DNA from 3 places in the Nitrospirillum guanabarense genome. Region 2 is predicted to be linked to each of the others. Evidence: predicted binding sites of a transcription regulator. Region 2 holds the regulator's gene; each other region holds the start of a gene.

What was found. The regulator PhoB, encoded in region 2, activates phosphate uptake and scavenging genes when phosphate is short. The targets are predictions, from matches to a motif close to TNTCATAAAACTGTCA.
Region 1: the regulator PhoB is predicted to act here: its motif matches at 1,790-1,805, upstream of UAA55_RS27810 (OprO/OprP family phosphate-selective porin).
Region 3: the regulator PhoB is predicted to act here: its motif matches at 1,849-1,864, upstream of UAA55_RS03955 (arsenate reductase ArsC).

Annotation. Positions count from the first base shown of each region.
Region 1 covers NZ_JAYEER010000004.1:2,108,217-2,111,456, forward strand. The annotation lists gene pstC (phosphate ABC transporter permease subunit PstC) at 1-17, opposite strand, end outside; gene pstS (phosphate ABC transporter substrate-binding protein PstS) at 197-1,249, opposite strand; gene UAA55_RS27810 (OprO/OprP family phosphate-selective porin) at 1,951-3,240, shown strand, end outside.
Region 2 covers NZ_JAYEER010000004.1:2,299,896-2,303,135, reverse strand. The annotation lists gene UAA55_RS28695 (FAD-dependent oxidoreductase) at 1-763, shown strand, start outside; gene phoB (phosphate regulon transcriptional regulator PhoB) at 962-1,666, opposite strand; gene phoU (phosphate signaling complex protein PhoU) at 1,763-2,527, opposite strand; gene UAA55_RS28680 (ATP-binding protein) at 2,769-3,240, opposite strand, start outside.
Region 3 covers NZ_JAYEER010000001.1:949,519-952,758, reverse strand. The annotation lists gene UAA55_RS03965 (ferredoxin--NADP reductase) at 1-73, opposite strand, end outside; gene UAA55_RS03960 (methyl-accepting chemotaxis protein) at 394-1,806, shown strand; gene UAA55_RS03955 (arsenate reductase ArsC) at 1,987-2,496, shown strand; gene UAA55_RS03950 (arsenate reductase/protein-tyrosine-phosphatase family protein) at 2,570-3,103, shown strand.

The sequences.
Region 1 (3,240 bases), 190 kb from region 2:
GATGCCTTTACCGCCATGTCCACCAAAGCACCCCTCCGGCCGTAGGCCCTGCGATAACCCGAACGCGATGACCTAATAAACCCGGATGTCTATCAAGGAAGCCGACAAAGAGGGAGAGGAGCCGTAGGCGACCCCTCTCCCGACCTTTGTCCCCCGGACCTGGAGCCCGGGGGCGCTTCCTTTTACCCGAGGACTTTTACTTCGACCAGACGGGCTTGCCGTCGGCGGTCTTCACCGTGGCCCACGACTTCTGGACCTGGGCGACCACGGCGGCCGGCATCGGGACGTAGTCCAGCTGCTCGGCGGCGGCCTGGCCGTTGTTGTAGGCCCAGTCGAAGAACTTCAGGGCCTCGGCGACGGCGGCGCCATCCTGCGGCTGGCTGTAGACCAGGATGAAGCTGGCGCCGGTGATCGGCCAGCTGTCGGCGCCCGGCTGGTCGACCAGCACCAGGTAGAAGCCCGGGGCGTTGGCCCAGTCGGCACCGGCGGCGGCGGCTTGGAAGGCCTTGATCTCCGGGCTGACGACCTTGCCGTCCTTGTTCTTCAGCTTGGTGAAGGTCAGGCTGTTCTGCTTGGCGTAGGCGTACTCGACGTAGCCGATGGCGCCTTCGGTCAGCTTCACCATGTTGGCGACGCCTTCGTTGCCCTTGGCGCCCAGGCCGGCGGCCCACTGCACCGAGGTGTTGGCGCCGACGCGATCACCGAATTCCTTGCTTTCCTTGGACAGGTAGGTGGTCCACAGGAAGTTCGTGCCCGACCCGTCGGAACGGTACACCGGAACGATGGAGGTGCTGGGCAGGGCCAGGCCGGGGTTCAGCGCCTTGATGGCCGGGTCGTCCCACGAGGCGATCTGGCCCAGGTAGATCTTGGCGATGGTCGGGCCGTCCAGCTGGATCTGGCCGGGGGCGATGCCCTTCACGTTGATGACGGGGACGACGCCGCCCATGATCATCGGGAACTGCTGCAGGCCCGCTTCCTTCAGCTCTTCCGCCTTCAGGGGCATGTCGGAGGCGCCGAACGTGACGGTCTTCGCCTTGATCTGCTTGATGCCGCCGCCGGAACCGATGGACTGGTAGTTCAGGCCCACGCCGGTCTTGGCCTTATAGGCCTCGGCCCATTTGGCGTAGATGGGGTACGGGAAGGTGGCGCCGGCGCCGCTGATGTCGGCAGCCTGGGCGGCGCCCACCATCATCACCGCGGCCGCGGCGGCAACCATGCCCTTCAGCAGGTTCTTCGGTTGAAAGTTCACGGGATTCCCCCACGGGTTGGAACGTCTTAGTCGACCGTCTCGGGGCCCCGGCCGGTTCGCCCAGGGCTATGCCCCGCGACCGCTTCCTGATCCCGTCTCGACGGGCGGACCCTAAATTCCGGGTCCTGAACCTTTGGTGACGAGTATGTTACGGTTTTATGAAACTGTGGGCGTTTTGTCGCAGGGCAAGGCCCCGTTCACGCCCCGTACCGCCTTGCGGACCGGCAACACCCCCGGCCGGCACGGGCGCGCCACCGGACACGGGCGATTCTCAAGTTCTTTTCAAGCGTCTCCGCGCCACCAGCACCGGCACGGTTTTTCTGCCCTGTCGCCGCCCGTCGCCGATAGTCGCAAGCACCTTCCCGGGTGCGCCCTATTCACAACACTATAGATGCAATCGATCATCCAAACCTCTTTTTGGGGGCCACCGGCACCCCTCCGGCCTCTACTACGGTAGTCCCGGATTTGTTGCCCCGCCTTACTTTAAGGCCGCTAAAACACCCGACTCGAAACTGTTGCAGCGGCGCCACAGCCAGCCCCTTTCATAAATCTGTCAACCTTTAGCAGTCTCGCTGTCATGCTATATTGCTACCGAGCGCTTCGTTAGGGCCGCAGCCCAAACGCTCCAAACGCGTGACGTCGGCCCCGAAACCCCGGGATTGGGCGGCATGCCGTAGACCGGATGATGGGAGAATCTAGGAATGAACCTGAAGACCGTGTTGCTCGCTGGCACGGTGCTGAGCGTGGCTTTCGCCACCGCCGGCGCCTCCGCTGCGGAAAATAAGAAGTCGAACGCCGCCTCCGCCACTGCCGCCGCCGCCGCCACTCCGCTGGCCACCCAGGCGCAGATCGACGCGCTGAACAAGCAGATCCAGGCGCTGCAGGCCCAGTTGCAGGCGATCTCGGCCCAGACCGACGCCGCCAACAAGGCCGCCGCCGAGTCCAAGGCCGCCGCCGAAAAGGCCGCCACGTCGGCCACCGCCGCCACGGCGAACCTGCCCAGCATCACCTTCCCCAACGGCGTGCCGACCTTCACGTCCGCGGACAAGGCGTTCAGCTTCCAGCCCGTCGGCCGTATCCACCTGGATTACGGCTATAACTTCCAGGACGCCAAGAACCCGGACAACCGTCAGGTCAAGGACACCACCGACGGCTTCAACTTCCGTCGCGCCTACATCGGCTTCGCCGGCAAGGCCTTCAACGACTTCACCTACAACGTGACGGCCGACTTCCCCGGCCGCTTCAACCAGTCCGGCCGCCTGCAGACCGCGCAGTTGACCTATACCGGGTACAAGGGGTGGCTGATCGACGTCGGCGCCATGCAGCCGGCCTTCACCTTCGAAGACAGCATCAGCTCCAACGACATCGGCCTGGTCGAGCGCCCCGGCATCAACAACGTCGTGACCGGCCTGATCGCCAGCGAAGGCCGCCTGTCGGCCGGCGTGCGCACCTTTGGCGACAACTATTTCGCCGACGTCTACCTGACCGGCGCCAACGTCAACACCAGCCCGTTCGGCAGCACCACCGTGCTGACCAGCACCGGCGGCGCGACCTCTTCCGTCACCTCCAGCGCCGTGACCGGCGTGGCCGACGACCAGAAGGCCGCCTTCGCCCGCGCCGCGTTCCGCCCGATCAACGATGAGCACACCATCGTCCATGTCGGCGCCGACGTCGGCTACATGTACGCCCCGCCGCAGACCAACGGCGTGAACGCCGCCGGTTCGCACGTGCTGGCCCTGTCCGAGCGTCCGGAAAACCGCTACGGCGGCCTGGGCGCCATCCTGAACACCGGCAACATCAACGCCGACAGCGTCGCCATCTACGGCGGCGAGGCCGCGGTGCGTTACGACAGCTTCTGGGCGCAGGGCGAAGGCTACCAGATCGACGTGAAGCGCCGTAAGGACCTGTCCACGGCCACCAACGACCCGAGCTTCTTCGGCTACTACGCCGAAGCCGGCTGGGTCCTGACCGGCCAGAAGCGCAACTACGTC
Region 2 (3,240 bases):
CGCCGCCTTCCAGACCCTGGCCGTGGGCCCGGACGGCCGTGCCCACGTCGCCTTCGCCGATGGCACCGCCGTCCGCGCCGACCTGGTGGTGGCCGCCGATGGCGTCAACTCCGCCGTCCGCCGCCAGCTGATGCCGCAGGCGGAACCGCTGGACGTGGGCGCGGTCTGTCTTTATGGCCGCACCACCCTGACACCCCAGGTGCGGGCGGCGGTGAGCGATGATCTGTGCGCCGGCACCAGCGTGGTCTTCGCGGACGGCTATGCCGGCATCATCGACCCCATGCTGTTCGATTGGGGCGCCACGCCACCCGGCGTCACGCCTGTGGCCGACTATCTCTACTGGGCGTTGATCGGCCCCCGTACTCGGCTGACCGGAGCTTTCCCCGGTGTGGTGCCGGCGATGGTGGCGGAGCATCTGGCCCGCGATTGGCACCCCAGCCTGCGCGGCCTGTTCCGGCACGCCGACCGGGACGGCGTGGCCCTGCTGCCGGTGCGCAGCGCCCGCCTGGCCCGTACTTGGCCCCTTTGGACGGCGGCACCGGCGACCTTCCTGGGCGACGCCATCCATGCCATGAGCCCCGCCGGCGGCCTGGGCGCCAACACCGCCCTGCGGGACGCCGCCGTGCTGGCGGCGTGCCTGGCCGGCCAAGCCTCGCCTGAGGAGGCCGCGCGAAATTATGAGGAGGAGATGCGCGTGCGCGCGGCGCGCGCCATCCACCTTTCGGAAGTGGGCGCGGCCGCCCTGTTCGCGGACGTGATTTAGGAAGCGCTATGTCCCAAGCAGCGGCACGAGACTCGGCCTCGCGCCGTAGGACGCGGTCCCTCATTCACAAGGAAAAGGGGCCGCCGGAAGTTTGCGGATGGCGTGGCGGACTGTAAACCGGGGAAGCCAAGCCGGCGCATGTCGGAACCCGGCGTCCGAAGGGGCCTTTGATCCATCAAGGTCAAAGGCCACGCGCCATCAAGCCGACTTCATGTCCAGGGCATAGCCGGCCGAACGCACGGTGCGGATCATGTCCAGTTCCGTGTCCTCGTTCAGGGCCTTGCGCAGGCGGCGGATGTGCACGTCGACGGTGCGCGGCTCCACATAGACGTCGTGGCCCCAGACGATGTCCAGCAGCTGCTCACGCGAGAAGACGCGGCCGGGGTGCTGCATGAAATGGCGCAGCAGGCGGAATTCCGTCGGCCCCAGGTGGATGTCGCGGCTGTTGCGGCGCACGCGGTGGGCCGCCAGGTCCATGCTGATGTCACCGTAGCGCAGCAGTTCCTCGGCCAGCGAGGGCACGGCCCGGCGCAGCACGGCGCGGATGCGGGCCACCAGCTCGGTCGGGCTGAAGGGCTTGGAGATGTAGTCGTCGGCGCCGGAGTTCAGGCCGCGCACCTTGTCCGCCTCCTCGCCCCGGGCGGTCAGCATGATGATGGGGATTTCACGGGTCTTGGGGTTGCGGCGCATCTGGCGGCAGACCTCCAGCCCGCTCATCAGCGGCAGCATCCAGTCCAGCAGCACCAGGTGCGGCGCCTGCTCATCGGCCAGCAGCAGGGCTTCCTCGCCGTCGCCGGCGGTCAGCACCCGGAAGCCTTCCTTTTCCAGGTTGTAGCTCAGCAGCGTGACGAGGTCGGCTTCGTCCTCGACGATCAGAACCAAGGGCTTCAACGAGGCGTTCATGGGGTGTCCCTAAAACTGGCTGTCCGGGGTCGGGTAAGCGGTGGCAAGTCTAAGTCGTCTATAGGTTCGGGCGTGAGGAACGGCCCGGGGAAAGGCTCACACATCGTCCACGGCGTCGGCGCCGTGCAGGCCGCTGCCGTGCAGGTCAACATCGGCCGTGGGACCGACGACGAAGCTGGACTGGTCATGCTTGGGCCGGTCGGAGGTCAAGGTCTGGCCCAGCACCAGGAAGTGGATGGTTTCCGCGATATTGGTGGCGTGATCGCCCGCCCGTTCCAGATTCTTGGCGATGAACAACAGGTGGGTGCAAGGGGTGATGTTGCGCGGGTCTTCCATCATATAGGTCAGGACCTCCCGGAACAGGCTGGTGTACAGGTCGTCCAGCTCTTCATCCCGGTTCCAGGCGTCGATGGCCTTGCCCACGTCGCGGTCAATATAGGCGTCCAGCACGTCCTTCAGCATGCTTTCCACCAGCTTGCCCATGCGCGGGATGGCGCTGACGGGCCGCACGGCGGGAAGCTTGGCCATCGCCATGCTGCGCTTGGCGATGTTGGCGGCATAGTCGCCGGTGCGTTCCAGGTCGGCGGAAATCTTCAGGGCGGCCAGGATTTCGCGCAGGTCGCCGCCCACGGGCTGGCGCAGGGCCAGCATGCGCACGGCCTCCTGCTCGATGCCGCGCTCATAGTCGTCCAGCTGATGGTCGGCCTGCATCACCCGGGCGGCCAGGTCCGCGTCGCGGCGCACCACCGCCTGGACCGCGCCGTCCACCTGGGCTTCGGCCACGCCACCCATCTGGGTGATCAGGTTGGACAGGCGCTGCAGCTGCTGCTCGAACGACTTAACCGTATGCTCGGCCGGCATTCTCTTACCACCCCACCCCCGGCGGTCCTGGCCGGGGCATGAAAAACGGCGGCCGGCTGGACACATCGCCGGTCGGGCAGGGTGGACCATAGCGACAGGTCGCTATGGAATTGCTACAGATAAACGACAGTTTTGTGACGGCGCTGCCGGTCGTCTTGATTTCCAAAAAGCGCCGCCGCTTCAGCGGCTTATGCCATACGACCGTAGTGCCGCCACCCGGGTCGCTGAAGCCGCTTCGCCGTCAGGCGGCGCCCCGGCCGCCTTCCTGTGACAGATTCGGGGCAGATTGGGGTAAGGGCTTTTCCGCCTTCTCCCCCGGCTTTTCCACGCCGGGCAGGTGGACGGTGAAGGTGCTGCCCTTGCCCACTTCGCTGTCGATGGTCAGGCGGCCGCGATGACGGTTGACGATGTGCTTCACGATGGCCAGGCCCAGACCCGTACCGCCCAGGGCGCGGCTGCGGGCGGCGTCCACGCGGTAGAAGCGCTCGGTCAGGCGGGGCAGATGGGTGCGGGCGATACCTTCGCCCTTGTCGGTCACCGACACCTTGATGCCCACCACCTTCTGGGGCGCCGCCTGGCGGGCGCGGATGCCGGTGGCGCCCGGCGCCGGCGGAGCCTCCGCCCGTTCCAGCGCCACCACCACGTCGGTCTGCTCGCGCCCGTACTTGATGGCGTTGTCGATCAGGTTCTGGAACACCTGGGTCAGCTGGTCC
Region 3 (3,240 bases), on a different contig from region 2:
TCAGCCGGAAGCTGAACAGGTTGTCAGTCCAATGATGGACATGGGTGACCTTGCCGGACAGAAACGCGCTCATCCTCGCTATACCCTCTTTCCTGACACACCGGAAAACATCGCTTTAAGCCGCGGAGAATGGCGGTTTCCCACGCCCTTCCGCAAATGCGAAAATACACTGCCCTGGATCGCTGCGACTGCATATCTGGTCGAATGTTCCGATATTACAAGTCAGCTCTGGAGAAAAAATCCCTTCCCCACTGCGCCATGTGATCAACCAAAGGATGAGGGCGCCCCCACCGTGATAATCCTATCCTAAATGGTCACCCTGTTCGGGCAGGACGTTTGCGTTTTCTTTACGGGATGGGCTCCAGAGTGCCCTCCTGATCCTGGGGAGAGGATATGGCCGTGGACACCCACCAATCGACACCGCTGCGCGCCGACGCCGGTACGCTGATCGCCGACATCGCAACCGAGATCGGGCACCTGAGCGTCGACATCGCCGACGTGGTCGGCAGCATCCATCAGGTGGACAGCGCCATCGACAGCCAGGGCAAGCAGCTGGCCGGCATCCAGACGGCAACGCGCGACATCGTCGCCAGCAACCGCGCCATCGCCGGCATGGCGCAGGCGACCCAGGGCGTCGCCGCCGCAGCCCGGCGGGACATCGGCGCCTCGGCGGGGGAAATCCGCCAGTCGCTGTCCGCCATCGGCGACCTGGTCGCGGCGGTGAACGCCAGCGCGAACGAATTGGGCGGGCTGGAAGGCGCCATGGGCCGCGTGGCCCGGGTGTCCAGCGACATCAACCGCATTGCGGCCCAGACCAATCTGCTGGCCCTGAACGCCACCATCGAGGCGGCGCGCGCCGGGGAAGCCGGCAAGGGCTTCGCCGTCGTCGCCACGGAAGTGAAGGCCCTGGCCCGCCAGACGGCCGAGGCCACGGCCGAGATCGACGCCACCCTGAAGGCCCTGACCGACCAGGTGCGTCGCCTGACCGCCCGCATGGCGGCGGGGTCGGAGCAGGCGGAACGGGTGGGCCGCAGCACGGCCACCATCGGCCAGGCGGTGGAAACGGTGGGCACGGCCGTGGCCCAGGTGGAGCAGAACGCCACCGCCATCGCCGGCGCCACCGGCGACATCGCCCAGCGCTGCGACGGCTTCCAGGAGACGGTGGACGCGCTGCACCGCGACGCGGCCCTGTCCGGCACGGCGCTGAAAACGGCCACCACCCACCTGGACCGCACGCTGGAACGGGCGGAGGCCATCATGATGCTGACCGCCACCTCCGGCTACCCGACGGAGGACACGCCCTTCATCGACCGGGCGCGCGAAGCGGCGGCGCAAATCTCCGCCCGCATGGAACAGGCCCTGGCGGCGGGGGAGCTGACGCTGGACGACCTGTTCGACACCAACCTGAAGCCCATCGCCGGCAGCAACCCACCGCAGTTCATGACACGCTACATCCCCTTCCTCGACGCCGCCATCACCCCCCTGCACGACCCCGTCCTGGCCATGGACCCGCGCATGGTCTTCTGCGCGCCCACCGACCACAACCGCCTGATCCCTTGCCATAACCCGCAGTTCCGCAAGCCCCACGGGTCCGACCCGGTGTGGAACGCCGCCAACGGCCGCAACCGTCGCGTCTACATGGACAAGACCGCCAGCGCCGTCAGCCGCAGCACCGCCCCCTTCCTGCTGCAGACCTACCGCCGCGACATGGGCGGCGGCGTCTACGCCCTGATGAAGGACGCCTCCGCCCCCATCTGGGTGCGCGGGCGCCTGTGGGGCGGCCTGCGCGTCTGCTACCGCGCCTGAGGAACCCCGAACCCAACCCTTTTCGCCGGGCTGCAACACCAGCGTCACAAGACTGGCATACGCTGGGATTAGCATGCGGTTAAACGCGCCGGCCCGGGGGGCGGGCTGTGCGCGGCTGCGGTTTCCGACCCGGGACATGCCCGGGCGGAAAGCCCCGGCATTCAGGGGGAATGAGGCGACATGACGAAAGTCTACCGGGTCCTGTTTCTGTGCCAGTTCAACTCCGCCCGCAGCATCATGGCCGAGGCCCTGATGCGCCATTGGGGCCGCGGCCATTTCGAGGTGTTCAGCGCCGGGTCCGACCCGCTGCCGGAATGCAATCCCATCGCCCTGGATCTGCTGAAGCAGGCCCGCATCCCCACCGAAGGGTTGCACCCCAAGTCGTGGAACGAGTTCGCCGGCCCCGACGTGGCGCCTATGGACTTCATCTTCCACACCTGTGACACGAGCGCCGGCGCCACCGCCCCCGCGTGGCCCGGCCATCCCATGATCGCCCACTGGGGCTTCCCCGACCCGCAGGGGTTCAAGGGGTCCGAGGTGGAGCAGCGCGCCCTGTTCAACCTGCTGTTCGGCATGATCGAGCGCCGGGTGCGCATCTTCTGTTCCCTGCCGGAACAGAGCCTGGCCCGCCTGACGGCCGAGGCGCTGACGGCGATGCACAGCGAAGAGGGTTGGGCCGCGGCCAGCTGAAGCCGGCACCCGCCCCTTGTCCCATCCCATATGGTCAGGTCCCATGATGCCGCCCGACAGCCCGATGCCGGACATGAGCTTGCCCACCCCGATCCGGGGAATCGCGAACCGGCGCCTCGGCGTGCTGTTCGTCGGCCGGGTGAACGCCGGCCGCAGCATGATGGCGGAGGCGCTGCTGCGCCATCATGCCGGCCACCGATTCGATGCGCACAGCGCGGGCCTGACGCCGGCCGGCCGGCTGAACCCCTATGCCCTGGCCCGCCTGCGGGCGGAGGGCATCGCCACCCATGGCCTGGCGCCCAAGTCGCTGGAGCGCTTCATGACGCCGGATGCGCCAGCGGTGGACATCGTCATCACCGTCAGCGAGCTGGCGGCGACGGGCATGGCCGGCGCCTGGCCGGGCCAGCCGGTCACCGCCCATTGGGCGCTGCCCGACCCTGACCCCGCCCTGTACCCGGACGCGGCCAGCGACCCGGACGCGCTGGTGGATGCCATCTTCCAGGATCTGCGGCGGCGCATCGACGTGCTGTCCGCCCTGCCCGCCCACTGCCTGCTGGCGCTGAGCCAGTGGGGGGATGAGGGCGACGATGGGCTGCGCACCGCCTGATCCCGCGAGACACGAAAGCCCCAAGGGCGGATAATTAAGCCGCCGATGGATAAAGCATACCCAGCGCCGCCGATAATTCAGCTGAATATAGCAATCATTGCATTTTTCCGGATTTTGCGAAAAGCGGGTGCCTTGTT